One region of the Arthrobacter sp. 7Tela_A1 genome, then DNA from elsewhere that is predicted to be linked to it. Evidence: predicted binding sites of a transcription regulator. Region 1 holds the regulator's gene; the other holds the start of a gene.
What was found. The regulator LexA, encoded in region 1, represses DNA repair genes until DNA is damaged. The targets are predictions, from matches to a motif close to TCGAACANNTGTTCGA.
Positions count from the first base shown of each region.

Region 2: TVB01_RS03525 (LexA family protein) is a predicted target of LexA. The motif match lies at 2,577-2,592, and genes of this name have one in related genera.

Region 1 covers NZ_JAXIOO010000001.1:138,219-153,850, forward strand. Annotated here, with positions in the region: gene TVB01_RS00675 (hypothetical protein) at 17-835, shown strand; gene miaB (tRNA (N6-isopentenyl adenosine(37)-C2)-methylthiotransferase MiaB) at 954-2,486, shown strand; gene miaA (tRNA (adenosine(37)-N6)-dimethylallyltransferase MiaA) at 2,483-3,391, shown strand; gene dapF (diaminopimelate epimerase) at 3,388-4,338, shown strand; gene TVB01_RS00695 (class I SAM-dependent methyltransferase) at 4,348-4,959, opposite strand; gene hflX (GTPase HflX) at 5,106-6,680, shown strand; gene TVB01_RS00705 (ATP-dependent DNA helicase) at 6,673-8,724, shown strand; gene lexA (transcriptional repressor LexA) at 8,809-9,495, opposite strand; gene TVB01_RS00715 (LysM peptidoglycan-binding domain-containing protein) at 9,884-10,252, shown strand; gene TVB01_RS00720 (histidinol-phosphate transaminase) at 10,341-11,441, shown strand; gene hisB (imidazoleglycerol-phosphate dehydratase HisB) at 11,545-12,162, shown strand; gene hisH (imidazole glycerol phosphate synthase subunit HisH) at 12,159-12,797, shown strand; gene TVB01_RS00735 (hypothetical protein) at 12,801-12,956, shown strand; gene priA (bifunctional 1-(5-phosphoribosyl)-5-((5-phosphoribosylamino)methylideneamino)imidazole-4-carboxamide isomerase/phosphoribosylanthranilate isomerase PriA) at 12,984-13,733, shown strand; gene TVB01_RS00745 (SseB family protein) at 13,739-14,587, shown strand; gene TVB01_RS00750 (MFS transporter) at 14,616-15,632, shown strand, end outside.
Region 2 covers NZ_JAXIOO010000005.1:65,511-81,142, reverse strand. Annotated here, with positions in the region: gene TVB01_RS03555 (SOS response-associated peptidase) at 1-479, opposite strand, end outside; gene TVB01_RS03550 (hypothetical protein) at 572-913, shown strand; gene TVB01_RS03545 (hypothetical protein) at 961-1,107, shown strand; gene TVB01_RS03540 (VOC family protein) at 1,124-1,513, opposite strand; gene TVB01_RS03535 (hypothetical protein) at 1,626-1,775, opposite strand; gene TVB01_RS03530 (uridine kinase) at 1,834-2,475, opposite strand; gene TVB01_RS03525 (LexA family protein) at 2,613-3,041, shown strand; gene TVB01_RS03520 (GAF domain-containing protein) at 3,119-4,930, shown strand; gene TVB01_RS03515 (GlcG/HbpS family heme-binding protein) at 4,938-5,357, opposite strand; gene TVB01_RS03510 (class II fructose-bisphosphate aldolase) at 5,539-6,402, shown strand; gene TVB01_RS03505 (HAD-IA family hydrolase) at 6,405-7,199, shown strand; gene dhaL (dihydroxyacetone kinase subunit DhaL) at 7,196-7,828, shown strand; gene dhaK (dihydroxyacetone kinase subunit DhaK) at 7,884-8,879, shown strand; gene TVB01_RS03490 (Y-family DNA polymerase) at 8,990-10,267, shown strand; gene TVB01_RS03485 (Na+/H+ antiporter) at 10,367-11,977, opposite strand; gene TVB01_RS03480 (DUF1992 domain-containing protein) at 12,115-12,696, opposite strand; gene TVB01_RS03475 (aldo/keto reductase) at 12,725-13,714, opposite strand; gene TVB01_RS03470 (YbaK/EbsC family protein) at 13,852-14,325, opposite strand; gene TVB01_RS03465 (aldo/keto reductase) at 14,345-15,214, opposite strand; gene TVB01_RS03460 (SDR family oxidoreductase) at 15,488-15,632, shown strand, end outside.

The sequences.
Region 1 (15,632 bases):
GTACAGTCCCGGACTTATGACTGAAGTACACGGACGGCGTGAGCAGAGACGCCAGCGGACCATTGCCCGGCGCAGGAAAAGAATGAAGATTTCCGCCGGGGTTGCCCTGGGCACCTTGGCGATGGCCGGTACGGTGGGTGCTGCTGCGAGCGAGGATGACCTCCGTGCGACAGCCGGCATCCAGCTTGCGAGCATGGCGCTGCCGCTTCTGGATGATGGTACGGACGAGGCCGCGCAGGCTGCCGAGCCGGCGCCGTCGGACTCAGTGGAGCCGGGTCCGGCAGCTCCCGAAGCTGCCGGCCCAACGTCACCGGCGACTTCATCCGGCGACGAGGCAGCGGCAGTGGACCAGGCGGCCGAGCAGGAGGCCGCACGCGCCGCTTCCGCTGAGCTTGCGGCAGCGGAAGCTGCAGAGCAGGAAGCCGCTGAGCGGACAGCAGCTGAACAGGCTGCTGCCGAGGAAGCAGCGGCTGAACAGGCTGCTGCCGGCGAAGCCGCCCGGATCGCCGCCGCTGCTGTTCCCGTGGACGATCCCGCAGGCGCGAAGGCCTACGCTGCGTCGGTCCTCGGAAACCATGGCTGGGATGCCTCGCAGATGACCTGCCTGGATACTCTGTGGGCCAAGGAGTCCGAGTGGCTCACCAGCGCAACCAACGCCAGCTCCGGCGCTTACGGCATCCCGCAGGCACTGCCCGGGATCAAGCTAGCGGCCGCGGGAAGCGACTGGCAGACGAACTACCAGACGCAGATCACCTGGGGACTCACCTACATCCAATCCCGCTACGGCAGCCCCTGCTCCGCCCTGAACTTCCACTACGCCAACAACTGGTACTAATCCCGCCTTCCGCCGAGAGGGCAGAAGAAGCTCTTTTCAACGCTGGAAAGGCCTTCTTCCGGCCTTTCGGCGGAATTGGGGGCGCGGCGGCGCCGCGTCGTACCCTTGGATGGTGAGCCTGTCTGTATCCCGCCCCGCATCCGAAGAGACCTTCGACACCCGTCAGGAGGTCCCGCAGCGTACCTACCAGGTGCGCACCTTCGGCTGCCAGATGAACGTGCACGACTCGGAGCGCATTTCCGGCCTGCTTGAAGGAGCAGGATACGTGCCTGCCACCGAGGGGGACGCCGACGTCGTGGTCTTCAATACCTGTGCGGTCCGGGAGAACGCGGACAACAAGCTGTACGGAAACCTCGGCCAGCTGGCGCACGTCAAGGAGTCGCGGCCGGGCATGCAGATTGCAGTTGGCGGCTGCCTGGCCCAGAAGGACCGGGAGACCATCCTCGCCAAGGCACCGTTCGTGGACGCTGTCTTCGGCACCCACAACATCGGCGCACTTCCAGCCCTGCTGGAGCGTGCCCGCCACAACGACGCCGCGCAGCTGGAAATCCTCGAGTCGCTGGAGGTCTTCCCCTCCACCCTCCCGACCAAGCGTGACTCCGTCTACTCGGGGTGGGTATCGATCTCGGTTGGCTGCAACAACACCTGTACCTTCTGCATCGTCCCGTCCCTGCGCGGCAAGGAACGGGACCGCCGGCCCGGCGAGATCCTCGCCGAGGTCCAGGCACTGGTAGACGACGGCGCGATCGAGGTCACGCTGCTGGGCCAGAACGTCAATTCCTACGGGGTCGAGTTCGGTGACCGCGGCGCCTTCGCCAAACTGCTGCGCGCCTGCGGGAAGATCGAGGGCCTGGAACGGGTCCGGTTCACGAGCCCGCACCCCGCCGCTTTCACCGACGACGTCATCCACGCCATGGCCGAAACGCCCAACGTGATGCCCCAGCTGCACATGCCGCTGCAGTCCGGCTCAGACAAGGTGCTGAAGGACATGCGCCGGTCCTACCGGTCCAAGAAATTCCTGGGCATCCTGGACCGCGTGCGCGAGCAGATGCCGCACGCAGCGATCTCGACCGACATCATCGTCGGCTTCCCGGGGGAGACCGAGGAAGACTTCCAGGCCACCCTCGACGTCGTCGAACAGGCACGCTTCGCGACGGCCTTCACGTTCCAATACTCCAAGCGCCCCGGTACCCCGGCGGCTGACCTGCCCGACCAGCTGCCCAAGGCCGTCGTGCAGGAACGCTTTGAGCGACTCACCGCACTGCAGGACCGGATCGCTGCGGAAGAGAACGCCAAGCAGGTCGGCCGGACCGTCGAGGTCATGGTGACGGCCGCCGCCGGGAAAAAGTCCGCGGAGACCGGGCGCCTTTCCGGACGCTCCCGTGACCAGCGGCTGGTCCACTTCTCCGTCCCGGACGGAGCTCCGGTTCCCCGGCCAGGCGACCTGGTCACCGTCCCCGTCACCTCGGCAGCGGCGTTCCACCTGGTCTCAGATCCCGCCTCGACCGCTGACTACTCGCTGCGGCGCTCACGGGCAGGAGATGCCTGGGACCGTGCGCAAGCCGATTCCTGCGGTGCTCCGTCCCCGGCAGCAGCCGGAGCCCGTGCCGGTGTCCTGCTCGGCATGCCGGCCCTGCCTCCGCGCCAGTGAACGGACAAGACCTCCCGGTCCTCGCCGTCGTAGGTCCTACCGGTTCCGGGAAATCCGATCTCGGCGTCGCCCTGGCCGCCCGGCTGGGCGGGGAAATCATCAACGCCGACTCGATGCAGTTCTACCGCGGCATGGACATCGGAACCGCCAAGCTTCCCCCGGCCGAACGCGGCGGGATCCCGCACCACCTCCTGGACATCATGGACGTCACGGAAGAAGCCAGCGTCTCGGCTTTCCAGGCGCAGGCCCGCAGCCTTATCACTGACATCCGTTCCCGGGGCCGGTGGCCCATCCTCGTCGGGGGCTCCGGACTCTACGTGCGCGCAGCACTGGACGTCCTGGAATTCCCGGGCACGGATCCGGAGGTGCGCCGGCGCCTGGAAGCAGAACTGGAAGCGTCCGGACTCGAACACCTGCGAAGCCGCCTGGAGGCCGTTGACCCGGTCTCCGCCGGCCGGCTGGGCGATGCGCGGCGCGTGGTGCGCGCCCTGGAAGTCCACGAGCTCACCGGGCGTCCGTTCAGTTCCTTCATGCCAGAGCGCACGTACTTCCAGCCCGCCGTGCAGATTGGGCTGCAGGTAGAACGCAGCCTGCTGCACTCGCGGCTGGCCCTGCGGGTGGGACACATGGTGGAGCAGGGACTGGAAGAGGAAGTACGGCGCCTGGATGCGGCCGGACTGCGTACCGGCAAGACTGCCGGACGGGCCCTGGGCTACGCGCAGTTCCTCAAAGTGCTCGACGGCGAGTCCACGGTCGAGAAAGCAGCCGAGGACACCGTGGTGGCCACCAGGCAGTTCGCCCGCCGCCAGCTGACCTGGTTCCGCGCAGATCCGCGCGTGACATGGCTGGACTTCGACGATCCCCGACTGGTGGAGAAGGCCGCCGCCGCTATTCTTGAGGAGTGAGCACTCCTTCCCCCGCAGCCCTGTCCGCCTCCGGCCTTCCGCTTGCCCTTACGGGCCTGTCCTTTGCGAAAGGGCACGGAACCGGCAACGACTTTGTCCTCGTGGCAGACCCCAACGGGCTGTCAGAGTTCGCTCCGGCCGATGTAGCGGCACTGTGTGACCGGCACAGCGGAATCGGTGCCGACGGGTTTATCCGCGCTGTCCGTTCCGAACACCTGCCCGAGGGCCAGGCCCTGCTGCAGACCAACCCGGACGCCGAGTGGTTCATGGACTACCGCAACGGCGACGGCAGCGTCTCTGAGATGTGCGGCAACGGCGTCCGCGTCTTTGTGCACTTCCTGCTCGAAGAAGGACTGGCCGCGCTGGCCCCCGGTGAAGCACTGGCGATCGGAACCCGCGGCGGACTGAAGACAGTGACGCGCACCCCGGACGGATACGCCGTTGACATGGGACCGTGGGAGTTCATCTTCCCCGACCACGCCGCGGCCAAGGGCATGGACACCGTCGTGAACGCCGAGGGACTCGAGGTGCCCCGGCCGGGACTGTCGGTGAGCATGGGCAACCCCCACACCGTCGTCGCCCTGGCTGAACTTTCCGAACTGGCCGCAACGGACCTCACCAGGGCGCCGTCGGTGGAGCCCGTCCCCGACAACGGCACCAACGTGGAGTTCGTGGTGCCGGCGGAGCCGCTGGTGCTCGACGGCGTCGGCCAGCTCACCATGCGTGTCCACGAACGGGGTGTCGGCGAGACCCGCTCCTGCGGCACGGGAGCCTGTGCGGCAGCGGTCGCCACTCGCTTCTGGGCCGGTACCGGGGCCCCTGATGCCTGGAGCGTGGCTGTGCCCGGAGGAGTCCTCGGCATCCGCTTCCTGCCCGGCGCGGACGGCCGTGAGCATGTGGAACTCAGTGGACCCGCTGTGCTCGTGGCCCGCGGAACCGTGCTCTAGTCCCGCAGATTAGTCTTCCCGCGCCACCTTCAGGATGCGGAAGGACTTTGCCGTGCTGTGTCGGCTGACGTGGAAGCCCTCGCCCAGAGCGCTGTCGAGCCAGCGCTGCAGGGAGTCCGAACCAAGGTTTTTCTGGACCACCAGCCACGCTGTGCCGCCGGGGGCCAGCCGGGGAAGCCACTGAAGCAGCAGTGCGTGCAGTTCATCCTTGCCAATGCGAATGGGCGGATTCGACCAGATAGTGGCGAACCGCAGTTCGGGATCGATAGCCTCGGGCAGCGCGGCATGGACGTTGCCGAGCCCCAGTGTGGCAGCGTTGTCCCGCGTCAGGCCCAGGGACCGTTCGTTGACGTCGACGGCGTAGACCTGCGCCCCCGGCGACTTCAGCGCCATCGTGAGGGCGATGGGTCCCCAGCCGCAGCCGATATCAAGCAGGTTGCCCTCAGCTGACGGGTCGGGAATACCTGCGAGCAGTACCTGCGTTCCCTTATCAACGCCGTCGGGCGAGAAAATCCCGCCGGAGGTGGCCAAGGTGACGTCCCGACCGTTGAGTGTGACACGCAGCGGCCTGCGTACCTCTGGCGTGGACGGCTGCGAACTGAAGTAATGCTCTGAACCCATAACTATCCAGATTAGTGGCTTCCCGGCTCCGGGCAGCCCTCGGCCCGGAGCCGGAGCCTGCGCAAGGTATTGCACAGGTCCCCGGAGAGCCCGCACAATGTGGGTCCGCTGACCTACCATGGTTAACACTTGCGTCTAAGGAGATTATGACCATCAACAATTCCCGTCCCGCTGCCGGCTCCACGCCCACGGACCTCAAGCCCGAGGAAATCCAGGGCGTCATTGACCGGATCCTGGCCAAGGAAGAAGCAGCTGCTGCCAAGCGCAGCGTGTCGCCCGATTCCGGCTCCGGATTATCCCGGCAGGCACAGGCACTCTCAGCGCAGGACGCGGAGCACTCTGTCTTCGACGGAGACCAGCAGGACCTCCAGGACCGCCGCGCACTGCGCCGCGTTGCAGGACTCTCCACTGAACTCGAAGACGTCACCGAAGTCGAGTACCGGCAGCTGCGCCTGGAACGTGTTGTCCTGGCCGGTCTCTGGATGGAAGGAACGGCGGCCGACGCCGAGAACTCGCTGCGTGAGCTCGCGGCCCTCGCCGAGACGGCCGGTTCCGAGGTGCTCGACGGAATCATCCAGCGGAGGATGAAACCGGACCCCGGCACCTTCCTCGGGTCCGGCAAGGCCCAGGAGCTGAAGGACATCGTCCTGGCGACCGGTGCGGACACCGTGATCGTGGACAGTGAGCTGTCGCCTTCCCAGCGCCGCGGCCTGGAAGACATCGTCAAGGTGAAGGTGATCGACCGCACCGCACTGATCCTGGATATCTTCGCCCAGCACGCCAAGTCCCGCGAGGGCAAGGCTCAGGTGGAACTTGCCCAGCTGGAATACCTGCTTCCCCGCCTCCGCGGCTGGGGTGAATCCATGTCCCGCCAGGCTGGCGGCCAGGTAGGCAGCGCCGGCGCCGGCATGGGTTCGCGTGGACCGGGTGAAACCAAGATCGAGCTGGACCGGCGGAAGATCCGTACGCGGATGGCCAAGCTGCGCCGTGAAATCGCCGCGATGAAGCCTGCCCGCGAAACCAAGCGGGCGAACCGCCAGCGCAACGAGGTTCCTTCCGTTGCCATCGCCGGCTACACCAACGCGGGAAAGTCCTCCCTGCTCAACCGGCTCACTGACGCCGGGGTGCTGGTGGAGAACGCACTGTTCGCCACGCTGGATCCGACCATCCGCAAGGCGGAGACCGCTGACGGAATCGGGTACACCCTGGCGGACACTGTGGGGTTCGTCCGGTCGCTGCCCACACAGCTGGTGGAGGCCTTCCGGTCCACGCTGGAAGAGGTGGCCGACGCTGACCTGATCCTGCACGTGGTCGATGCATCACACCCGGATCCGGAGGGGCAGATCGCCGCCGTGCGTGCGGTCCTCGCGGACGTGGACGCCCGGCGGATCCCCGAGATCATCGTGCTCAACAAGGCCGATGCAGCTGACCCGTTTGTCCTCGAACGGCTGCGGCAGCGCGAGCCCCGGACCGTGGTGGTTTCCGCCCGGACCGGCGAAGGCATCGAGGAACTCCGGCAGGCGATTTCTGACGGCATTCCGCGGCCCGGAATTGAACTGGACCTCCTCGTTCCCTACCAGCGCGGCGACGTCGTCTCCCGGCTGCACAGCCAGGACGCGGAAATCATCTCGCTCGACCACGAGGAAGGCGGAACCCGCCTGCGGGTCAAGGTCCGCGATTCCCTTGCCCCCGAGTTGGAGCCGTTCGCCCTCCATGCCTAAGAAGGATGCAGCCGCGGAGGTCCTGGAGCTCCTGGACACCGCGGTGGACGCAATGGGCGGCCAAAACCGCCCGGGACAGCACGACATGGCACGCCAGGTGGCGGAGTCGATCGAGACCGGAAAGCACCTGCTGGTGCAGGCCGGGACCGGAACCGGCAAGTCCCTGGCCTACCTGGTCCCGCTCATCCACCATGCCCTTGAGAGCACCAAGCCTGCCCTCGTTTCGACAGCCACCCTGGCCCTCCAGGCGCAGATCGTGGGACGGGACCTGCCCCGGTTGCTTGATGCCCTGGCACCGAAACTGCCGCGGGAAGTCGACGTCGCGCTGCTCAAGGGGCGCAGCAACTACGTCTGCGTCCACAAGACCGGCGGAGGGTTCCCGGAAGACGACGATCCAGGCGCCCTGTTCAGCCTCGGCGATGACCACGGTGTCGCCCACCCCGCTCCAGCCCCAGGGCCCACCTCGGCCCTGGGCAGGGAAGTGGTCCGGCTGCGGGAATGGGCCGAAGAAACGGAGACGGGGGACCGCGACGAACTGCTCCCGGGCGTGACCGACCGCGCCTGGCGGCAGGTTTCGGTGACGTCGATGGAATGCCTCGGCGCCCAGCGGTGCCCGGTGGCGGAGCAGTGCTTCAGCGAACGTGCCAGAGCCAAAGCTGCCGTCGCCGACCTGGTCATCACTAACCACGCCATGCTCGCGATCAGCGCCTTCGAGGGCCTCGCAGTGCTGCCGGACTACGACGTCGTTGTCATCGACGAGGCCCACGAACTGCAGGACCGGGTGACGGGAGCGGTGACCGGCCAGCTCTCCGGCACCGTCATCAGTGCCGCAGTCACCGCCGCCCGCAAGCACACCTCCGCTTCGGTCGAGGAGCTGGCAGCAGCCGGACGCGCCTTCGACGCTTCCATGGAAGGCGTTCCGGCCGGCCTGCTGCCGTCGGGCCTGAACGGCGAGCAGGAACTAGCCGTCGGACGGGTCCGGGAAGCATGCCGTGTGGCGCTCTCCGATTCAAAGCCCGAGGGCGGAGACGCCGGAGACGGCGGACGGCAGATGGCCCGCTCGCGCCTGCTGGGTGTGCTGGAAGTGTGTGAACGGCTGGTGTCCGCTCCGGATGCCGGCGAAGTCGTATGGGCTTCCAGGCCGAGCACCTTCTCTCCGGGGGAGGGTTATTCGCCGCCCGACGATGACGCGCCCGCCACCGTGAATGTCGCGCCGCTCTCCGTAGCCGGCCGGCTCAGGGACGGACTGTTCGACGGCCACACCGTCATCCTGACCTCAGCCACGCTGGCTATTGGTTCCGAGTTCGGTCCGGTGGCAGGCGGCCTGGGACTCGTGGGTGCAGCGGCACCCCAATGGACGGGCTCCGACGTCGGCAGCCCCTTCGACTACCCGCGCCAAGGCGTCCTGTACGTCGCCAAGAACCTGCCTAAGCCCGACCGCGGTACGTCCCCTGCGCAGCTGGAAGAACTGGAAGCGCTGCTCAAGGCCTCGGGCGGAGGGGCGCTTGGACTGTTCTCCTCCCGCCGTGCTGCCGAAGAAGCCGCCGCTGCCCTGCGGCCCAAGGTCGATTTTCCGATCCTGTGCCAGGGGGAATCGTCCATGTCGGGTCTGGTCAAGCAGTTCGCGGAGGAGGACGCCACCTGCCTGTTCGGCACTATGTCGCTGTGGCAGGGAGTCGATGTTCCGGGTGGGTCGTGCCGCCTGGTCGTGATCGACCGCATCCCGTTCCCGCGTCCCGATGACCCGCTGATGACGGCACGTACCCGTGCTGTGGCTAAAGCAGGCGGCAACGGCTTCATGACGGTGTCAGCGACGCACGCAGCCGTGCGGCTTGCGCAGGGTGCCGGCCGACTGATCCGTGCAGCCGGGGACCGCGGCATGGTCGCCGTCCTGGATTCACGGCTGGCCACTGCCCGCTACGGCGGATTCCTGCGTGCGGCACTGCCGCCGTTCTGGAGCACCACCGACCGTACCGTGGCGCTCGGCATCCTGGAACGGCTGCGGGCGGCCCAGGCGGGGGAGAAGACGGGCGTGAAATCCTGACGGACCCTGCACAAGAACGTCGCAGGAACGAAGCCCGTCCTTCGCTGGAACACAGCGGAGGACGGGCTTTTGCGTGATGCGTTCCTAGAGGGAACGCATCACCGAGACAACCTTGCCCATGATGGTGGCGTGGTCTCCCATGATCGGTTCGTAGCGCGTGTTCTGCGGCAGCAGCCAGGTGTGGCCGTTGCGCTGGCGGAAGGTCTTTACGGTTGCTTCGTCATCGAGCAGGGCGGCGACGATATCACCGTTCTCGGCCGTCTGCTGGCGGCGGACCACTACCCAGTCGCCGTCACAGATGGCCGCGTCCACCATGGAGTCTCCGGAGACGCGCAGCATGAACAGCTCGCCGTGCCCGACCAGCTGCCGGGGCAGCGGGATCATTTCTTCCACGACCTGGTCCGCCAGGATCGGACCACCGGCCGCGATCCTGCCGACCAGCGGCACCATTGCCGTGTCCACCGCCGTCGTCAGTTCCGTGACGTTGGATGCCGTTCGTGCATCGGCCGCAGGCGCTGACGCGTCGCCGGCGGCGGAACCCGTGCCCCGCTCGGTGTGCATGAGCAGCGGCACAAGGATCTCCATGGCCCGGGGTCGTTTGGGGTCACGGCGGATGTAGCCCATCTTTTCCAGCTGGCTGAGCTGGTGCGTGACGCTTGAGAGGCTGGCCAGGCCGACCGTGTCACCGATCTCGCGCATGGAGGGCGGGTAGCCGTTGGTGCTGACGGACGCCTGGATGGTTTCGAGGATCTTCTTCTGCCGGGGAGTCAGGGACCGGGGCCGCGGGGCATCGGCGGCGGCCGCGGCAGCGCTCCTGCCTTCGGAGTTGTTCCTACGGGGCACTTCGGCTTCCCTTCGAGTGTTCCGGCGAACCGGAGGGCGGCAATGTCGGCAATGTCAGTGGCGGGTGGTTGCCTGAGTCCGAACGATAAACAAGTGACACCGCCGGTATCCACGCTAGGGGAGCGGAGGGTCATTTTCAAACATTTGTTCGAGTGAGTCTCGACATCGTTCGTAGATAGATGCTAGAAAAGGAACAGAAGGGATCGAATACATGTTCGATTCAAGGTCGCCAACTGTTCGAACCCAGTTTCGAACCCGCCCAGGCCGGTGCAGCAGCACCGGAATAAGCAGGCTCCCGCTCCGGAAAGGTTTTGCCATGACAGCCCAGCTCTCGGCAGCACGCACCGCCCACCAGCCGGTGGAACAGCAAGCCCCCGCCCCGCTTCGCCTGACGCGACGGGGTCGCCTGCTGCTTATTGGTGCCCCGATCATGTTTGGCGGCGCCGCCCTCCTGACCTTTGTCGGGTTCTTCACAGCGCCCGCACTGGCCGCGGGTGGTGGCGGAGACCTGACCCGCACCCAGCAGGTGAGCGTCAGCACCGGTGACACCCTCTGGGGTCTGGCCGCCGAATATGCGCCCGAGCAGGATCCGCGGACCGTCGTGGCCGACATTATGGAACTGAACAATCTGTCCGACGCCGTGGTCCCGGCAGGGGCGCAGCTCTACATTCCGGTCGCCGGCTAACTGCGTTTTCGGGTCGTTCTGCCGCTGGGGCCCGTCACCGGGCTACACGGATTCTGTTCACCGGCGGCGTGCGCCTTAAGCTGTACTGGTGACTGAACAGCTGGAAAAACTGAACCGCCTTCCCCTGCGCGACGATCTCCGGGGGCTGACCCCCTACGGTGCGCCGCAGCTGGATGTCCCCATCCTGCTGAACGTCAACGAAAACACCCATGGCCTGCCGCAAGAGGTGCAGGACGCAATCACCGCCTCCGTCCAGCGGGCCGCCTCGGGACTGAACCGCTACCCGGACCGCGAATTCACTGAACTTCGAACCCGCCTCGCCGGCTATCTGGGCCACGGACTGGGCATCGAGAACATCTGGGCGGGCAACGGATCCAACGAGGTGCTGCAGCAGATCCTGCAGGCCTTCGGCGGTCCCGGACGCACTGCGATGAGCTTTCCGCCCACCTATTCCATGTATCCGCTGCTCGCCAGCGGCACGGGAACCCGCTACGTCACCGGGGACAGGGCAGCGGACTTCACCCTCTCCGCCGCATCCGCAGCGGAACAGGTCCGCGCGGCAGCACCGAACATCGTCTTCCTCTGCACCCCGAACAACCCCACCGGCACCGGACTGGGGCTGGACGTCATCGAGGCTGTCTACGAGGCAGGCGCCGCAAGCAACGCGATCGTGATCGTGGACGAGGCGTATGCAGAGTTCTCCCACGCCGGCACCCCCAGTGCCCTTGAACTGCTTCCGGGCCGGGAGCGCCTGATTGTCTCCCGGACCATGAGCAAGGCATTCGCCCTGGCCGGCGCGCGGCTGGGGTACCTGGCGGCTGCCCCCGAAGTCACTGATGCGCTGAGGCTCGTCCGGCTTCCTTACCACCTCTCAGCCGTCACACAGGCCACGGCCAACGCAGCGCTGGCCCACGCCGATGCACTGCTGGCCAACGTCGAGGACATCAAAGTCCAGCGCGACCGGATTGTCGCAGGGCTGACCGAACTCGGCCTGCAGCCTGCCGCCTCAGATGCCAACTTCGTCTTCTTCGGAGGAGTGGAAGACACGAAGCGGATCTGGCAGGGACTCCTGGACGCGGGCGTGCTGATCCGCGATGTCGGCATTCCAGGACATCTTCGCGTGACGGCCGGCACGGAAGCGGAAACCACTGCATTCCTGACCGGGCTGCGGGAGTTGCTCGGCGCCTAAGCGCGGTGTGACGGCGGCCGGCAGCCGCTGCTCCCGGCGAGGTAAGCCCCGCAGGGAAACACTAGACTGGTAACCAGACCTCACTTCTTCCAAAGGAACTTTCATGACCGTGGAGACCGCCACCGGCCGCACCGCCCGCCTTGAGCGGACCACCAGCGAATCATCCGTGCTTGTAGAACTGGATCTGGACGGCACCGGCCGTTCCGACATCAGCACGTCGGTTCCGTTCTACGACCACATGCTCACCGCGCTGGCGAAGCACTCGCTGATCGACCTCACGGTCAAGGCCGCTGGCGACACCCACATCGATGTCCACCACACCGTGGAAGATGTTGCCATCAGCATCGGAGAGGCGCTGAAGACCGCCCTGGGGAACAAGGCCGGCATCCGCCGCTTCGGTGAAGCCACCGTTCCCTTGGATGAAGCGATCGCCAACGCCGTCGTGGACATTTCCGGGCGCCCCTACCTGGTGCACTCCGGTGAACCGGCCGGGCAGGAATACCACCTGATCGGCGGGCACTTCACGGGTTCCCTGACCCGCCACGTCTTCGAAGCGGTCACCCTGCACGCGCAGATCTGCCTGCACATGAACGTCCTGGGCGGGCGCGACCCGCACCACATCGTCGAAGCGCAGTTCAAGGCTTTCGCCCGCGCGCTGCGCGCTGCCGTGGAACCGGATCCGCGTGTCGAGGGCATTCCCTCCACGAAGGGGGCCCTGTGAGCAAGCCCAACGTCACGGTCCTGGACTATGGGTCCGGGAACATCCACTCCGCAGTGCGCGCCCTGGAACGGGTTGGCGCCAACGTCACGCTGAGTGCGAAGTCCTCCGATGTGCTGGAGGCGGACGGCCTGTTGGTACCCGGCGTCGGAGCTTTTGCCTCGGTGATGCAGGGCCTTAAGGACGTGGACGCGCTCCGGATGATCGGCCGGCGGGTGGCCGGCGGGCGCCCGGTCCTGGGCATCTGCGTTGGACTGCAGGTCTTCTTCGAGGAAGGCGTGGAGCACGGCGTGCGCACCCAGGGCATGGGCGAGTGGCCTGGCACTGTCGAGCGCCTGGCCGCCGACGTGGTGCCGCACATGGGCTGGAACACCGTAGAAGCCCCGGCCGGATCCAGGCTGTTCGCCGGGATCGAGGATGAGCGCTTCTATTTCGTGCACAGCTACGGCGTGCAGAAGTGGGACTTCGACGTTACCCAGCCGGCGATGCACCCGCCGTTGGTGACCTGGGCAGATCACGGCGGGCGCTTCGTGGCTGCCGTGGAGAACGGGCCGCTTAGCGCAACCCAGTTCCACCCGGAGAAGTCCGGGGACGCCGGCGCCGCCCTGCTCGAAAACTGGCTGAAGGGCCTGGGCTAGGCCGTGTGGAGTGTTGTCCTCATGGGCCTCGCCGGCCTGCTGATCGGCGGAGCAATCTCCTTCCGCAGGCAGGGCCTTCCCCGGTTCGTCAGCATCAGCTTCTGGGTCCTGGCAGGGATGTCCCTGCTCGGTGCCTACCTCCTTACCTACGGCCTCTAGGCCGGAACCGTTACTGAAAGCAGAACCATGCCGCTCATCGAAACCCCCATTCTCGAACTCCTCCCCGCCGTGGACGTGGCTGACGGCCAGGCCGTACGCCTGGTCCAGGGCGAGGCCGGCAGCGAGACCAGCTACGGCGATCCGCTCGACGCCGCCATGGCCTGGCAGAATGACGGCGCCGAGTGGGTGCATCTGGTGGACCTTGACGCAGCCTTCGGCCGCGGCAGCAACCTGCCGCTGCTCAAGCGCGTGGTGGAAGAACTGTCCATTAAGGTGGAGCTCTCCGGTGGCATCCGCGATGATGCCTCGCTCGAAAAGGCACTGGAGCTAGGTGCGAGCCGAGTCAACCTGGGCACTGCTGCCCTGGAGAACCCGGAATGGACCGCTGGCGCCATTGCCCGCTACGGCGACGCAATCGCCGTCGGCCTGGATGTCCGCGGCACCACGCTGGCTGCCCGCGGCTGGACCAAGGACGGCGGCGATCTCTGGGAGGTCCTCGCCCGCCTGGAAGACGCCGGCTGCCCGCGCTACGTCGTTACCGACGTCACCAAGGACGGCACACTGCGCGGACCCAACGTGGATCTGCTCCGCGACGTGCTGGCACGCACCGACCGCCCCGTCGTCGCTTCCGGCGGCATCTCCAGCCTCGATGACCTTGCCGCGCTGCGCGAACTGGTGCCGCTGGGCCTGGAAGGCACCATTGTGGGCAAGGCACTGTACGCCGGGGCTTTCACCCTGCCGCAGGCTTTCGACGTCGCAGGGCACCCGGAGCGCTAGCAGCCATGGCCAAGCGTGAACTGCCCGGGCACATCGCTGCCGCCCTCGCCGGGGCCGGGGGCGCTACGGACTCCGCAGGTCAGCCCTGGGCCGGACGCAGCTTGGAGGGGGAGGGCAACCCGCTCCACCAGTTCGACAAGGACGACGGGCAGCCCGACGCGGGCTACACGGCCGCTGCGGCGGCACTGGTTTCCGGGGAGGGCAGCGAAGCCGACGTGGTCGCCTCACTGGCCACTGCCCGGGTCTACGTCGCCATCGTTGCGACCTTGGGGGAAGAAGCAGAATCCGCCCACGGGCTGGCTGCGGACAAGGAAGCAGATCTTGCCCTGGTGACGCTGACGGCACCCGACGGACGGAAAGCCCTGCCGGTGTTCTCCTCCGTGGATTCGCTGGCCCGCTGGCATCCCAAGGCACGTCCTGTGGCCGTCTACGCGCCGCGGGCCGCGCTCTCGGCGGTCTCGGAAGAGGCCCAGCTGCTTGTCATCGATCCCGGAAGCGACGTCACCTTCGTAGTGCGGCGGCCAGCCATGTGGGCGCTGGCCCAGCAGCGGAAATGGGTGCCGTGCTACGCGGACCAGTCCCTTCCCGGCCTGGTGTCTGAGGCAGCGGCCAAGGAACCCGCCGTCCGGCAGGTGCAGCTCTCGGCAGGGTCGGGAGTGGCGTCGCGGACAGCAGGCGGTACTCTGGTCTCCGGCGGAGGATCCGGACCCGAGCTGCGGGTGACGCTCCAGCTGGCACCCGGGCTGGATGCCTCCGGTGTCCAAGCCGTCGCGGCCGCGCTGCAGCAGCGCCTGGCCGCCCACCCCGAATTCGTTGAGCGCGTTGATTCACTGGAACTGAAAATCACGCGCTGACCGGCCGCAAGGCTAGAAGAGAAGTGCTGTGAACTTTAGCGTCTACCGGGATCTGCTCTCCATCGTCCCGGTCCGTCGGCTGCTCCTTGTCGGCATGCTGGCCCGTTTTCCGCACGCCGCTGCCGGAGTCCTGCTGACCCTCCATGTAGTCCTGACCCTGGATAAGGGATATGCCGCTGCAGGAGCTGTGGCTGCCCTGGTCACCATTGGCATCGCCGTCGGCGCACCGTGGCGAGGACGGCGCGTGGACAACGCGGGACTTCGCCGCGCACTGATTCCGTCCGTGATCTCCGAGGCGGTGATCTGGTCTGTTGCCCCGCACGTGAGCTACGAATGGCTCCTGGTGCTGGCACTCATCGGCGGACTGTTCACGCTTCCCGTCTTCAGTGTTGTCCGTCAGTCCCTGGGTGTCCTCGCGACCGGAGACAAACGGCGCACGGCCTTCACCCTGGACTCCATTGCCACCGAAATCGTGTTCATGGGCGGCCCGGCGGTAGGCGCAGTCCTGGCTACGTCCCTTTCGACTATGGTCGGCCTGACCCTGGTTGGTCTTTCGACCGCGGCCGCGGGGCTTTTCCTGATGTGGTTCAACCCGCCTACACGTTCCGCTGCCACCGGCGCCCTTCCTGAACACGACGTCGAAGCAGCCACTGCAGCCGTCGTGACCGCTGCTCCTGCCCACCTTCGGGAACCGGCCGTGGAACTGGCGCAGGCTGCCGCCGAACAGGCGGAGGCCGAGGATCCGGCGCGAGGAGGAATCCTGCACCGTTTCTCTGCCGGATTCTCCTGGCTGACACTGAGCGTTGCCGTGGTGTTCGTGGTTGCCGCAGGTGCCGGAGTGCTCCTGGCCAGCAGCGACGTCGGCATTGTGGCGATGGTGGAGTCCACGGGGAAGCCGGGGGAGTTGGGCATTGTCTTCGCCGTCTGGTGCGCTGCCTCGCTGGTCGGCGGTCTGGTGTACGGAGCAATGAACCGCAAGATTTCTCCCATGCTCCTGCTGCTGGGCATGGCTGTCCTGACACTTCCCATGTCCCTGGCGACCGAC
Region 2 (15,632 bases), on a different contig from region 1:
GTGATGATGGTGACGCTGAGCAGCCACTTGTGTTCGTGGTCCTCCGGAAGGCTGGGATCGGGCCAGAATTCATACAGTCCGGCAAAGGCGATCGGCTCCGGCGTGGCGGGATGCAGGTACGTCGGGATCTTGCCGTCCTCGGTTTTCTCCCATTCGTAATAACCGTCTGCCGGAACCAGTGCCCGGCGCTTGACCGCTGCCTTCCGGAACGCAGGTTTCTCCAGGACGGTCTCCCGCCGCGCATTGATCAGCCGGGAACCGATCTTGGGGTCCTTGGCCCAGACCGGAACCAGTCCCCATTTGGCCGTTGCCAGCCTGCGGACCGTGCCGTCCCCGGCACGGCGTTCGGTGATAATCCGCACATCATCGGTTGGGGCGACGTTCCAGGAGGCTTCAACTTCCTCCCCCACCACCTGGTCCGCAGCGAAGGAGGACACCAGGTCCGACGTTGCCCTGGCCATCACGTATCGTCCGCACATGGAAGGCATTCTGCCCCACATCGGCCGCGGAGCCCAGTGCCGGGCTGCTGCTGACGCTCCCACAGCATTAGAACATATGTTCTACTTAAGTCATGGACCCTCAGGCTGCGGCGCGGTTGGCAGCCAGGTACGCCAGGCGCGCCGACCCCATCGGATTGACCCCCGAAGAACTTGATTTTGACCACTTTCCGGTCACTACGACCATGCCCGCAATTCCGGTCTGGGCATGGATCCGCTTTCCCGGCTGTGCAGAGCTGGTCAAGGGCGAAACCAGCACCTGGTCGGCCAAGGCAGTGCAGGTGATGTGGGAAGACGCCGGCATCCGGCGCTCTACCTGGGTCTGGGCCTCCGCGGTTTCCCGGCGCTCAACGAACGCCGGCCGGAGCCCGCTCGCGGACCGCACCCCGCCGGGAGGACGGACCCGGAAAGAGTAAGAATGAAAGGGTCAGGTTTTTCGGTTTTCCAGAAAGGTCCAGCGCACGTGTTTGCCCCGTGCACCTGCATCCGGACTGCCGATTCAGCCACGGGCAGGATCGACGTCGAAGTCTATGACCCCTTCTGCCGCCTGCGGATGCACCGCATCAGCGGCTCCACCCTTCGCGAGCCCAGTTACGACATTCCGCACTAGACCCACCCGGCACAAGTCATCCCTCCATGGCGGCGATCTGCAGAAGGTTGCCGCAGGTGTCGGAAAACACGGCTGTCGTCACCGGCCCCATCTGGACCGGCGGCTGTGTGAACTCCACTCCCAAGGCAAGCAGCCGCTCATATTCAGCCTGAACGTCGGCCACCCCGAAGGAATTGAAGGGGATCCCGTCGCGGAGCAGCGCTTCCTTGAAGGGGCCAACCGCCGGATGGGAGCTTGGCTCCAGCAGCAGCTCGACGCCGCCTTCCTCTCCGGCATTGCCGACGGTGATCCAGCGGGCACCCCCTGCCGGCTCGTCGGAACGCTTCTCGAATCCGAGGACCCTGGTGTAGAAATCCAGCGCCTTCTCCTGGTCATCAACGAAGATGCTTGCCACGGTGATTCTCATGCCGGTTTCATCCTTGCCTGCCGGGGAATTAAAGGTGCGGCCGCGACAATAGACAACCAGTTAGCGGCACGCAAGGGTGCGGTGAAAAGCCGCTCCCCCGCCCTGCACGCCGCTAGGACTGTACGTGGTTGCGGCGGTTGCGGTGTTCCAGCAGCAGCCTGGCACCGTTGAGGATCAGGCTTTCCACCGGCACTCCCTGTTCTTCAGCCAACTCTTCCAGCTCCCGCCCGAGCTTGCGCGGGATGTACACCTCGACGTTCATGGGTTAAACGGTATCGCCCGCAGCGGCCCGCCAAGACCACAACCCCTGCGGCCGGCGCTCAGTCCAGACCCCGGCTGGACCGTCCGGCCGGCACGCCGCGGAGGAGGACAGGAGCGCCGGCGTCGTTGTTGTCGATCAGGATGTCCGCGGCGGACCGGGGGCCGCACGCCGAAAGGTAGAGCCGCTGCCCCTGGACGTAGCGGCGGTTTCCGGGCGCCTCCGGGTCAGGGTCGGAGCCATCGCGCAGTTCCATGCGCCGGCACGATGTCTCGAAGGACACATCAAGGAACACCGAAGCATCCCAGATCCCGGTCAGTTCCGGGCGGTGGAGGAAGATTCCGTCCACCAAAACGAAGGCCCTCTCGGGGACCTGCAGTACCGGTCCTTCAATCAGCTCATCGGAACCCAGGTCGTGGCTCGCCGTGCGGCAGCGTCCCGAGCCGCCGGGCCGGAGCGGGTCGATGACCAGCCCGCGGAAGGCGCCATAGTCGTAGGAATCCAACCAAAATCCTTCCGGAGAGTCCGGACCCCGGCGGTAGCGTTCGGCGCGCGCCCGGTGGAACCCGTCGATCGACAGCCTTGCGGCCGGGGCGGGCAGGACACCGGCGAGCGCGTCGGCAAACGTAGACTTTCCGGCCCCGTCCACGCCGTTGACCGCAACAAACACGCGCCGGCCGAGTGCCGCAGGATCAGGGAGCATGTCCGCCACCTTCCACAGCACCGCCCGCCTTTGCCATCCCGTCTCCATAACCCGAGACCCTACTGCAGCACCCGGCCCGCGCGATGCTAGGCTAGAACGGATCGAACGTATGTTCTAACGCAGCGGAGGGCTGGAAGATGCCGGTTTTCTCGGGGAACACTCCCGGCGCTTCCGCGGGCTCCCGCCCGGAGGCCCTCTCCAGCGCGGACGCAGCCTCCGGCTTTCCCAGCCCGTCCCGGGACTATTTCGACGGGCGCATCGACCTCAACCGGCACCTGATCCGGGATGTCACCTCCACCTACATCGTCCGGGTTTCCGGCGACGCCATGTCCGGAACCGGGATCAGCGACGGTGACGAGCTGATCGTTGACCGGTCGCTGACACCCCGTGACGGGTCAGTGGTCATCGCTGTCCTGGACGGGGAATTGGCGGTGCGCAGGCTGCGCCTGACCGGCCGGGGCATCGTCCTGGCCGCAGAGAACCCCGCCTATGAGGACCTGCCCGTCCCTGATCCGGCGGCGCTGACCATCTGGGGTGTTGTGACCAGATGCCTGCACCATGTCTAACCTCTTGCAGCCTTGATCCCGCGGGCTATTCTTGGACCCCGGGCGCAGCGCAGCGTCTCGCAAGACAGGGGCCGTCAATGCAGCAGCTTCCCACTCAGACCATTACCCCGCTCAGCCACGCCCCGCTGCCGGAGCTGGACCGCATCACCGAACTGGCAGGCGGCCTGGCCGGACAGTTCGAGCTGGTGCCGCTCCTGGAACGCGTGCTGGGCAACGCCGTCGCACTCCTGGGCTGTGAGAGCGGATCCATCTCGATCGTGCATGAATCAGAGGGGTACTACCGCAAGGAAGTGGACCAGGGCGTCGGCTGCCACCAGGGGCAGACGTTTCCACTGACGGAAGGCCTAACCGGACAGATCGTCAAAACCCGCGGTACGGTAATCCTCGACTGCTACGCGTCTGTGCCCTCCGGCCACATTGACCCCGGCGATCCCCGGTGGGCAAGCGCCGTCATCGGTGTGCCGATCGTCTGGGACGGCGCTGTGATCGGCACATTTGCCATCTTCAGCAACGGGCCGGGCCGCATTTTCACCGCCCAGGACGCCTCCCTTGTGGAGCTTTTTGCCAACCACGCCGCGATCGCGATCATGAACAGCCGGCTCCACCAGGCCGCCGCCGCGAAGGAGCGTGAGGCGGCCGTTGCCGGAGAGCGGGAACGTGCGGTGCAGGAGGTCCACGAAACCATCGGCCGGTCGCTGGGCGCACTCCTGCTCCACCTGGACCGGGCGGATAAGGCGACGCCGGGAGGTTCACCTTCGATTGCACACATCGACTCCGCCCGCGTACTGGCCCACGAAGCCCTTTTTGATGCCCGGCGCACGGTGCTTGGCCTTGCCCCCTCCGGTCTCGCCGGCCGCACCATCGAGGAAGCCGTCCGGCTGGAACTCGACACGGTAAGGGCGGGCTCCCGAACCGGCATCTCTTTCCTGGTCACCGGTGAGCCGCGTGAACTGTCGCCGGTCGTTGCCTACCAGCTCTATATGGTGATCCAGGAAGCCGTGGCCAACGTGCTTGCCCATTCCCGGGCCAACAGTTGCCGGGTGGGGATCTTCTACGACGAAGCATTCGTGCGGGTTGTCGTCGAGGACAACGGGCGCGGCTTTGAGCGCCGGAACGTCGAGAGGGAGGTTGGAAGTACACAGGGAATCCAGCTCGGCCTTCACGGGATGGCCTCCCGCATCCACTATCTGCGGGGCGAACTCCACGTGGATTCCACGCCGGGATGGGGCACCAGCATCCGGGCGCAGGTGCCGTATTCCTCGAACGGCGACGCGTCCCGGGACCGGTGGAAAGTCCTCGTTGCCTGCACCCGGCCGCTCGTTCGCGCCGGCCTCGTCCGGCTGCTCGAAACCTCCGAGCCGTCCGTTCAGGTCCTCGGAGAACCTGCCACGCTGGAGGACCTGACGGAATCGGTGTCGCTGCTCCAGCCGGACATGATTGTCCTGGACGAAACCCTGCTCGGCCCCTACGCACAGGCACGCCCGGCCAGCGGCGACACGGTCGAGCGGCCCGTCGTCGTTGTGGCGGATCAGCCGACCGATGAGCAGCTTGCCCTCTCGGCGTCCTCAGGCATTCGGGGTTTCATCTCTCTGTCCTCCACCTCCGCCGAGGTGGCGCGCGTCGTAGTCGCCGCAGCCCGGGGTGATGCCCTGCTGGACGGCGCGGTCTTCAGCCGCCTCGCCGAGGGCCGCGAAGTCCCCCAGGACACGGCCGCCTCCCGGCTGACCGCCCGGGAAGTGCAGGTGCGCAACCTGCTGGCCGAGGGCCTTGCGGACAAGCAGATCGCCACCAGACTGGGGATCTCCGTGAAAACCGTGGAGAAGCACGTGGGCGCCATGCTGCGGAAAACCGGTGCCCGCAACCGCACCATGCTGGTGACCCTGCGGTAGACCGGCCTCAGAAGGCAGCTACGCCCGCCGAGGCGACCTCCTGGTCCTGCTCGATCGTCCCCGTGGAGACGCCAATCGCGCCCAGGATACTTCCGTCGCGCACCAGCGGGATGCCGCCTGGGAACACGGCCAGCCTGCCGCCGTGCGCATCGCTCAGCCCGAAGATAGGGCCGTCCGGGCGGGTAACACCCTGCAGGTCCCCGGTCTCACACTGGAACGCGATCGCAGTGTAGGCCTTGTTTATCGCGATGGTGATACTGCCGATGTTGGCGCCGTCCATCCGCACGTGCGCCTTGAGGTTGCCGCCGGCGTCAACGACGGCGATGTCCATCGGCTGGCCGATTTCCGTTGCCTTCCCTGCCGCCGCATCGATCACCCGGCGGGCTTCCGCGGAAGTGATGGTCTCGAGCACTGATCCCTGGGCCATGGGTGTCCTTCACCGTTGAAGTTGAAAACGCAGTGGCTTGCGCAGCCGCGGCCCATTCAACCACCGCGGCCCTGCGCCGGCGAGGTGGGAAATACCCCCATGTACGGGGAGGGTTACCACCCATTCCGGTGTCGGGACAACGCGCCTAGCATGGCCTCAAACCGAGCCGGGAGGAAGTGCTGTGGGCGTCGTACCGCTGAAGGAAATTGTTGATCCGGCGTTTCGGGAGCGCTACGGAGTGCCCGCCATCAACATCTTCAATGACCTGACCATGGAGGGTGTGCTCGCAGGTGCAGTGGAAGCGAACTCCCCGGTCATCCTGCAGACCTCCGTCAAGACCGTTCGCAGCATCGGCTCCCGGGTCCTCTTCGATATGTGGCAGTCGATGACGCGGGGCATCGAGGTTCCGGTGACGCTGCACCTGGACCATTGCCCGGACCGCGAGGTAGTCACCGAATGCCTCAAAGCCGGCTGGAACTCCGTGCTCTTTGATGCCTCCAACCTCCCCGTCGAGGAGAACCAGCGTCAGACCATCGAGGTGGTGGCCGAGGCCCGTACCCACGGCGCCCAGGTGGAAGGCGAGATCGAGGCAATCACCGGCGTCGAAGACGACCACGGTTCCGATGAAGTGTCCCGGCAGCAGAGCCTCGGCGTGGCTCTCGACTTCATTGACGCCACCGGGATCGATGTCTTCGCCCCGTCGATCGGCAACGCCCACGGCAGCTACAGGGAAGCACCTGTGCTCGATGCAGACCGCGTCACGCAGATTGTCGATGCACGCAGTCTCCCCGTTGCCCTGCACGGCGGAAGCGGGCTGAGCACCGAGCAGTTCGCGGACCTCATTGCCCGGGGGTGCGCGAAGGTCAACATTTCAACCGCCCTCAAGGAAACGTACATGCAGTCCAGCCTGGGCTTCCTCAAGCAGGCTGAGCAGGAGCGCAAGTGGGACCCGCCCTCACTCTTCAGGCACACCCGGGGCGACGTCATCTCCATGGTCACGGACCTCTGCACGCAGTTCGGCAGCGCAGGCAAGGGCGGCCGCTGAGCATGCCGGCCCTCATCTTCGACTGCGACGGCGTGCTCGCTGACACCGAACAATATGGGCACCTGCCGGCCTTCAACCAGACTTTCACCGACTTCGGAGTTCCTGTGCAGTGGTCTGTGGATGAGTACGCGGAGAAGGTGAAGATCGGTGGAGGCAAGGAAAGAATGCGCAGCATCCTCTCCCCCGCGCTCGCAGCATCCCTGGGCCTGCAGGACGCCGAAGCGGCAGACCGCGCGGTTCTGGCCTGGCACCAGCGGAAAACCGAGGTCTACAGGCAACTGGTTCAAAGCGGCGTCATGCCAGCACGGCCGGGAATTGCGCGGATCGTGCAGGAAGCGCACGGCGCCGGCTGGATGCTCGCCGTCGCCTCCACCTCGGCGGAACCTGCTGTGCGTGCCGTCCTGACGCACGCCGTTGGGGACGAGCTCGCGGAATCCTTTTCCGTGTTCGCCGGCGACATAGTGCCGGCGAAGAAGCCGGCGCCGGACATCTACCTCCTGGCACTCCAGGAGCTTGGCGTCGAGCCACAGGACGCGCTGGTCGTCGAGGACAGCGAGAACGGGCTGCGTGCCGCCGTCGGCGCCGGGCTCCAAACCCTCGTGACAGTCAGCGGTTTCACCCGCGGGGAAAACTTCGACGGGGCGGCACTGGTGGTCAGCTCACTGGGTGATCCCGGCCAGGAGCAGGCGGAGGTGCTCGCGGACCCGCACGGCGTCGGCCTTTCCGGCGCCGTCACCCTCGCCACCCTGGAGACTTTGCTGGCCCTCCCCACCACGCACGAAACGGAGACACCATGAGCAGCAGCGACCTAAGCAACGTCGAGTTCATTGTCCAGTCCCTGGCCCAGACCGCCGTCGACCAGGAACAGGCGTTCGGCGATCTCGACGCCGTCGTGGGCGACGGCGACCTGGGGTACTCCCTGGCGCGCGGCTTCGAGAAAGTCCTCGCCGACTGGGACACGTTCAAACGCGACGACGTCGCGACGTTCCTGCAGCAGATAGCGCTCACGATCTCCAGCCGCATCGGCGGAACTTCGGGGCCGCTGTGGGGCACCGCCTTCCTGCGCGCATCTGCGGCTGCAAAGGACACCGCCACGATCGACGGCGCCGCCGCCGTGGCCATGCTGCGCGGAGCCACGGACGGCATCAAGGCACGCGGCAACGCAGACCTCGGTGACAAAACCCTGCTGGATGCCCTGATCCCCGCAACCGATGAACTAGAGAGGCAGCTCGCCGCCGGCGCAACGCCTGCCCAGTGCCGCACTGCTTTCGCTGCCAAGACCCGCGAATGCGCTGATGCCACCTCGGCCATGGAAGCCAAACGGGGCCGGGCAAGCTACAGCGGAGCGCGAAGCATAGGTTCCCCGGATGCGGGCGCGGCGGCGGTCGCCATCATTGTCGAACGCATGGTCGCCGACTGGCCCTAATAAAGAACCCGCACCAATTTGTCCCTGCCCAAATCACAACGACGTGGAGTCCCCCATGAAGAAGTTCGTCAACGATCCGCAGCAGTTCGTCCCCGATGTACTCGAAGGCCTCGCACTGGCTAACCCCGACACCCTGAAGTACGTGCCGGAATACAACCTGATCATGCGCGCCGACGGCCCTGACCAGAACAAGGTCTCGATCGTGCAGGGCTCGGGTTCCGGGCATGAGCCGGCCCACACGATGATCGTCGGCAAGGGCATGCTCGACGCCGCCTGCCCCGGCGACGTGTTTGCCGCCCCTCCGCTCGACTACGTGTATGAGACCACCAAGCTCATGGCCTCACCCAAGGGCGTGCTTCTGCTGGTGAACAACTACACCGGAGACAAAATGGTCTTCGAAATGGCGCAGGAGATGTCGTCCGCGGACGGCATGGAGGTCAAGACCCTCTTCATTGACGACGACGTCTCCGTCGAGGACTCCACCTACACAATCGGCCGGCGCGGCGTGGCCGGCAACTTCTTCGTCATCAAGGCCGTCGCCGCAGCCGCCGAGCGCGGGGCGGATCTCGACGAAGTGATCCGCATCGGCGAGAAGGTCAACGCCGCCACCCGGACGATGGGCGTGGCCCTGACCGCCTGCACTCCGCCGGCCAAGGGCAGCCCGCTGTTTGAACTCGGCGAGGATGAGATCGAGATGGGCGTCGGCATCCATGGAGAGCCGGGCCGGCGCCGGGCCCAGATGATGGGCGCCAGCGAGATCGTCGAGGAGCTCCTGGGCCCGGTGGTCCGCGATCTGCCCTTCACTGACGGAGACCGGGTGGCGCTGATGGTCAACGGGCTGGGCGGCACTCCAATCAGCGAGCTGTACCTGCTGTACGGACTGGCACACAAGAGCCTCGCGGAGCAGGGCATCAGCGTGGGCCGCAGCTACGTCGGAGAATACTGCACGTCCCTGGACATGGCCGGCGCATCCATCACGCTGGTGAAGCTCGACGACGAGATTGAGTCGCTGCTCATGGACCCGGCGGAGGTGCCGATCCGGGTCTTCTAGTAGGCTGGAGACTCGAACGTTTATTCGAAGGACGGTGCGGCTTGGACAGTCTGTCTCCGCAGTCAGGAGCTTCTCCTGCCGCGTCCCCGCCGGCGGGACGCGGCGGGCAGCTGCAGCGCATCGCCCTCGTGGACGTGAACAGCTTTTATGTCTCCTGCGAGCGCGCCTTCGACCCGCGGCTGGAGGGCGTTCCCGTCGTCGTGCTTTCAAATAATGACGGCTGTGTGGTGGCCCGCTCCGACGAAGCGAAGGCACTGGGCATCAAGACCGGCGAGCCGTGGTTCAAGCTGGCCGAAGCGGCGCCGCGGCTTGGGCTGATCCAGCGCTCCAGCAACTATGAGCTCTACGGTGACCTCAGTTCCCGGGTCATGGAACTGCTGGGCCGTTTCGCCCTGTGGCAGGAGGTCTACTCGATCGACGAGTCGTTCCTGGGACTCGCCGGCACGCCCGGGGAACTGGATGGACAGGGCTCCCGGATCCGCGCCGCCGTCGCCAGCCACACCGGGCTTCCGGTGTGCGTCGGGATCGGAACCACCAAGACACTGGCTAAATTCGCCAACCGGATTGCCAAGCAGAACCGACACCTGGGCGGAGTCTGCAACCTGGACACCATGGATCCGGCCGCTGTGCAGACCATCATGTCCCGGGTTCCGGTGACCGGACTGTGGGGTGTGGGCTCCAAGCTGGGCACTCGGCTGGAAGCCATGGGCATCCGCACGGTGGCGGATCTGAAGGCCGCCGATCCGTCGCTGATCCGCAGCCGCTTCTCGGTGACCCTGCAGCGGACCGTACTGGAACTCAACGGCACTCCCTGCCTGCCGCAGGAGGAGGAACGCGCAGACCGGCAGCAGCTGATCTTCTCCCGCAGCTTCTCGGTCCCCGTGACCACCGCAGCGCAGATGCGGCAGGTGATGAGCATCTACGCCCAGCGGGCCGCCTCACGGCTGCAGCGCGAACAGCAGCAGGCCCGGGTGCTCACTGCCTACGCGGGGACCTCGCACTTCAGCCACAAGGCGTCGTCGTTCCCCTCCGTGACGCTGAAACTCCAGAACCCCACCTCCGATCCGGTGGTGCTCACCCGCGCCGCGGTAGGGGCACTCGAAGACCACATTGTGGAAGGTGTCCCCTATACCAAGGCCGGAGTCATGCTCACCGGTCTGTCCGATGCCGGCGCGCAGCCGGTCTTCGACGCGTTCGTCCCGGCGCAGGAACACCGCCATCTCGGAGAGCTGCTGGGCAAGGTGGCTGACAAGTACGGTTCGGCAAGCATCGGGCTGGGCGTGGCCGGGATGCCCAGCGCCCGGCCGGAATGGACCATGTCCCGGAAGTTCTCCTCCCCGCGCTACACCACGGTCTGGGATGAGCTGCCTGTCGTCACGGCCCGCTAGACGTCCGCCAGCGCCGGTTTCCCAGGGGCCGGCTGCCGTCTGGACCCGGCCCGGCCGCCCCCGGCCGCAAGCGGGAGCGCCAACGGGCCAACGGGAGCATCACTCGTCACGGTCCGGCTGCGTGAGCCGCAGTTCTTCCACATCAAACCGGGTTTCCAGCAGCCGCAGCACGCGGTCATCAATGGTGCGTTCGTCGCGGAGCGCGAGCACCACCGTGCGTTTGCGTTCAAGGAGCGCCAGCCGCAGCTCCGTCTCCTGCTGCCACCGCTCCAGCGCCGGTCCCGGTTCGCCGGAAAGCTGCGCATCGCCGTCCGCCCTCAGTACCTCCAGGTGGTGCCGGTACTCATGCGAGATGCGTTCCACTACCCTGCCGTCCGTGCCCAGGCCCGCTGCGAGCTCCGGCAGGGTGGCGAGCCCGTCCTCGGCCGCGCGCACCTCCGCCAGGCGGCGTTCCTCCTCAAGCCGGGTGTCTTCCGGCAGTCTCGCCCACCGGACGAGTACCGGAAGGAGCGGACCTTGGACGGTCAGCGTCACCAGGATCACCCCCGCGGTCACGAAGATGATCTGGCCCCGGCCCGGGAAGGGTGCGCCGTCAGCCGTCAGCGCCGGCACACCAAGCGCCGCGGCCAGGGACACCGCACCCCGGAACCCTGCCAGGCCGCTGAGGATGCGGGACCGGTTGCTGAGCCGCCGCAGCTTCTGCGACGGCCGCCGGTCGATCAGCCGGATGAGGTAGGTCGTGGAGAACAGAAAAGCGATGCGCACCAGCACCAGCACCACAGACACTGCCGCCACCGCCACCAGTCCCACGGCGATCTGCGGTCCGTCCAGCAGCCGCACGGCCACATGCAGCTCAATCCCAATCAGCACGAACAGGGCCGCATTGAGCATGAACGTCGAGAAGGACCAGAAGGCCTGCGACTGGCGGCGGGCCAGTGCCGCCGTCACCCGCGGACCGGCCTGGCTCATAATCAGGCCCACGACGACGACGGCCAGCACGCCCGAGCCTCCGGTCTCCTCCGCCAGCAGGAAGGCAGCGAAGGGGGTGACGAAGGTGGCGACGTTGCTCAGCATGGGATCCTGGATCCGCCGGCGCACCCAGATTCCGGCCCAGGCCACCAGCAGTCCGGCGACTATGCCGCCGCCGTAGGACAGCGCAAGGATCCCTGAGATGGAAAGGGGCGTATAACCGCCGTCTCCGGCAACGATGCCCACCGCGACTGCATAGATCACCAGGGCCGTGCCGTCGTTGATCAGGCTTTCAGCGCGCAGCACGGTGACGTTGCGGTGGGGCAGGCTGCGGGCCAGGACCGCCACAGCTGTTGCATCGGTCGGCGCCAGGGCAGCCCCGAGGACCCACGCCGGTCCCCAGGGCATGCCCAGCGCGTGGGCGGTGAAAGCAACTGCTGCGGCAGTGACCAGGACCAGGCCGGTACCGGTCAGGACAATCCCGCGCAGGTTGCTGCGGATCTCACGCAGGGACGTGGTGAGGCTTTCCCAGTACAGCAGGGCGGGCAGGAAAAGCAGCAGCACCACCTCGGAGGGCAACTCGACCTGCCGGAACGCCGGCACGAACCCCAGAGCCAGTCCCCCGGCCAGCAGGAGCAGCGGGGCGCCGATCCGAAGCTTTTCCGCACCCAGCGAGCAGGCCAGGATCGCGACCCCCAATGCCACTACAAGTTCCAGACCAAGCACGGGCCAACCTTCCATGAGGGAGCCATTCCGGCTGGGCAGCCTCCTTAAGTGTGCCCAGCGGGTCCAGCCCCGTCGAGGGCAGGCGGCAGGGACCCCACCGCACGGCTGCAGCCTGGGGGCACCGGTGCGGAACAGGTCCCGCCGGTCTCCGGCTACTCCTGCCGGTTCCAGGCCCGGCGCCACCAGGGCCGGGGGGGCGCCGGCTGCGCTGCCGGGGGGGCACCCCCGCCGCGCCGCAGCCGCCAGCGCTGAACCTCCCGCTCGACGTCCCGCAGCGGGGTGATGACCGGCGGTCCGCCCAGCAGTTGCCGCCGTGCCTCGATGATCCGCCGGTTGAAGTCCTCAACGGCCTCCCGCACCTGAGCGGCTGAAGGCATTCCGTCCAGCACGCCGTCGAGCTTCGCATCCTCCACCCGCAGCAGCAGGGCAGGCGGGCCCAAACCGCTGATGTTCTCGCGCTCGATCAGGCCTTTGACCCACCAGTCGGGATCATTGGCTTCGCCCAGGTTGGGGATGGGTTTACCCGCGTACTGCAGGTTGTCGAAGTCACCGCGCATCATCGCATCCCGGATCAGGTAATCCGCCTTACTGGCCGGATCAACCCGTTCTTTCCTGCGCCGCAGTTCCGCCTCGCCGGTAGTTTCTTCCTCCTGCTGTTCAGGAAGTCCTGCCGCCCGTATTCTCGCTGCCCGTTCCATCCGGCGCCGGTAGGCGTCAGCCCCGCGGTTTCCCATTGCTGTTTTTCCTCCCAGCCACACAGGGTTAGCGGTCGATCGTCTTTTCCAGTTCTTCAGGGTAGCGGGCACCTTTGATGGGAATCCGGGCCGCGGTGTCGTCAATGGCTTTGAGATCATCCGCGTTCAGGGTCACGCTCGTTGCCTCGAGGTTCTCCTCCAGCCGCTCGAGTTTTCGGGTTCCCGGAATGGGCACGATCCATGGCTTCTGTGCCAGCAGCCACGCCAGGGCAATCTGGGCGGCCGTCGCGTCCTTGGCCGCGCCAATGTTTTCCAGCAGGTCGACCACGGCCCGGTTGGCCTGCCGGGCCTCAGGGGTGAAGCGCGGAAGTTTCCCCCTCATATCCCCCGGCGCGAACTTGGTGGAGGAAGAGATCCTTCCGGTCAGAAAGCCGCGCCCCAGCGGACTGAACGGTACGAAGCCGATGCCCAGGTCCGAGCAGGCGGGCAGGACCTGTTCCTCCGGTTCGCGCCACCACAGAGAGTATTCACTCTGCACCGCGGTGACCGGCTGCACGGCGTTGGCCGCCCGGATCGTGCCCGCGGAGGCCTCGGACAGGCCGAAGTGTTTCACCTTGCCCTCGGTGATGAGGTCCTTCACGGTCCCGGCAACCTCCTCGATGGGGACGAGAGGATCAACCCGGTGCTGGTAAAGCAGGTCGATTGAGTCCGTCCGGAGACGCCTTAGTGATCCGTCCACGGCCTCGCGGATGTGCTCAGGACGGCTGTCCAGGCCAGTCTGGCGGCCATCCCGGTTGATCTTGAACCCAAACTTCGTGGCCAGAACCACCCGGTCCCGGAAGGGTGCCACGGCCTCCCCCAGCAATTCCTCGTTGATGTACGGCCCATAGACTTCTGCGGTGTCAAAGAGCCGCACTCCGCGGTCAAAAGCAGTGCGGATCAGGGTGACAGCGTCTTCGCGGGTGCCAGAGGGTCCGTAGCCCTGGCTGAACCCCATGCAGCCCAGGCCCAACTCCGAGACTTTTAGGCCGGCCGTCCCCAGTTCACGCGTTTTCATCCGTCTCCTCCCGTCACGCGGATGCCCGGCGCCAGGCGCCGGCTGGCCGGTTATGGTCCGTTCCGCACGTTTTGCCTTCCACCCTGCGCCCGGCATGCAGCGCCGTCAACAGCCCCGGAGTGGTTGGTTCAGAAACCTCAGTCGACCCGCTGCTTCGATCCGCCCGTCAACTGCAGCAGCTCCCCTGCGTCCGTGCGGAAAACGGAGTATGGGGTGCCGGCGGAGACCCAGACGTCGTCGTACTTTTCAAGGTCCCGGTCAACAACCGTTTCCAGGGGCTGCGGATGCCCGAGGGGAGCTACTCCCCCGATCACCTGGCCTGTGGCGGCACGAACCTGCTCAGGGGCGGCACGTTTGATGGCGGTCTTGCCCAGCCGGGCTGCCAGTGCAGCCGTGTCCACGCGGTGCGCCCCGCTGGTGATGACCAGCAGGGGTTCGCCGTCGGCCATGAAGACCAGGCTGTTGCCAATGGCGCCGACGTCGCAGCCCAGCGTCGCTGCGGCTTCCGCGGCCGTCCGCGCGGATCCGTCCAGTTCCAGGACAACGGCGGAGGAACCGAGTTCTGACAAGAGGGTTTGAACCTTGGCGGCTGCTGGAGGCAGATGTGTCATACAGCCGAGATTAGCAAGCTCAGGACCGCCTGATGTCCTCCGGATTCGGCCCGCCCCGGATCCCCGTGTCCAGGGCACTGATATCCGACAGTTCGGCATTGGTCAGGGAAAAGTCGAAGATGTCGATGTTCTCGGCGATGCGCTTGGGGCTGACCGACTTGGGAATCGCGCACAGACCCTGCTGGATATCCCAGCGCAGGATGACCTGTGCGGGAGTCTTGCTGTACTTGGCGGCCAGGCCGGTGATGAGCGGGTCCCGGAGCGGGTCCTTCACGTGGCCGGTCTTGGCGGCGTAGCGGTTGACCCCGCCGATCGGCGACCATGCCTGGGTCAGTATGCCGTTCTCGAGATTGAAGGCGCGCAGTTCGGGTTCGGTGAAGTAGGGGTGGACCTCTATCTGGTTGACCGCCGGGACGACGTCGGTGCGGGCCAGCAGCTCAGCGAGCTGCCCTGTTCCGAAGTTGCTGACCCCGATGGCCCGTACCCGGCCCTGCTCATACAACGTCTGCAGGGCCTGGTAGGAAGCGACGGTGGCGTCAAAGTCGGACGGCAGCGGCTGATGCAGCAGGTACAGATCCAGCGTGTCCAGTCCCACCTTGGCCATGCTCGTGTCGAACGCGCGCAGCGCCGAGTCGTACCCGTAGTCATCGATCCACAGCTTGGTCGTGATGAACAGCCGGGCCCGGTCGACGCCGGACTGGCTCAGCGCCGAGCCGACTTCCGTCTCGTTTCCGTAGGCGGCAGCAGTGTCGATCAGCCGGTACCCGTTGGCGAGCGCAGTTTCAACGGCCACCGTCGTTTGCGCGGGCGGGTTGCGGTACACGCCAAACCCCAGGGCGGGAATCCTCACTCCGTTGTTGAGGGTCAGCATCGGCATGATGGCGTCCATGGGCTTCTCCGGATCGCATGAGGGTCTTCTCCCTTCAGGGTCCCGCAGTCCGGGCCGGCTGCACAGTACTGACCGCTGTCCGGCCGGTACGCGGGTGCTGATTACCCGCCGGGGACAGCGCCGGCCCCGGGAAGCTGACAGCACGTGCTTCGGGGCATTGTGCTGTGCTCCCGCATCGGTCCAGACTGGGCAGACGTCCGAGTCCGGTATGCAGGCTTTCGGCCGGTCTACGTGAACACATTCGGCACCATCCCAGCAGAAGCGGAGCGAACCATGGCAGCAGAAGTACTCGTCATCATTGGCACGGGCGGAATGGGCCAGGCTGTGCTGCGCCGCAGCGGAGCCGGACGGAAAGTCCTCCTCGCGGATTTCAACGAAGCCCTCCTCGAGGACGCGGTGAACATCGGCATGGCGGAGG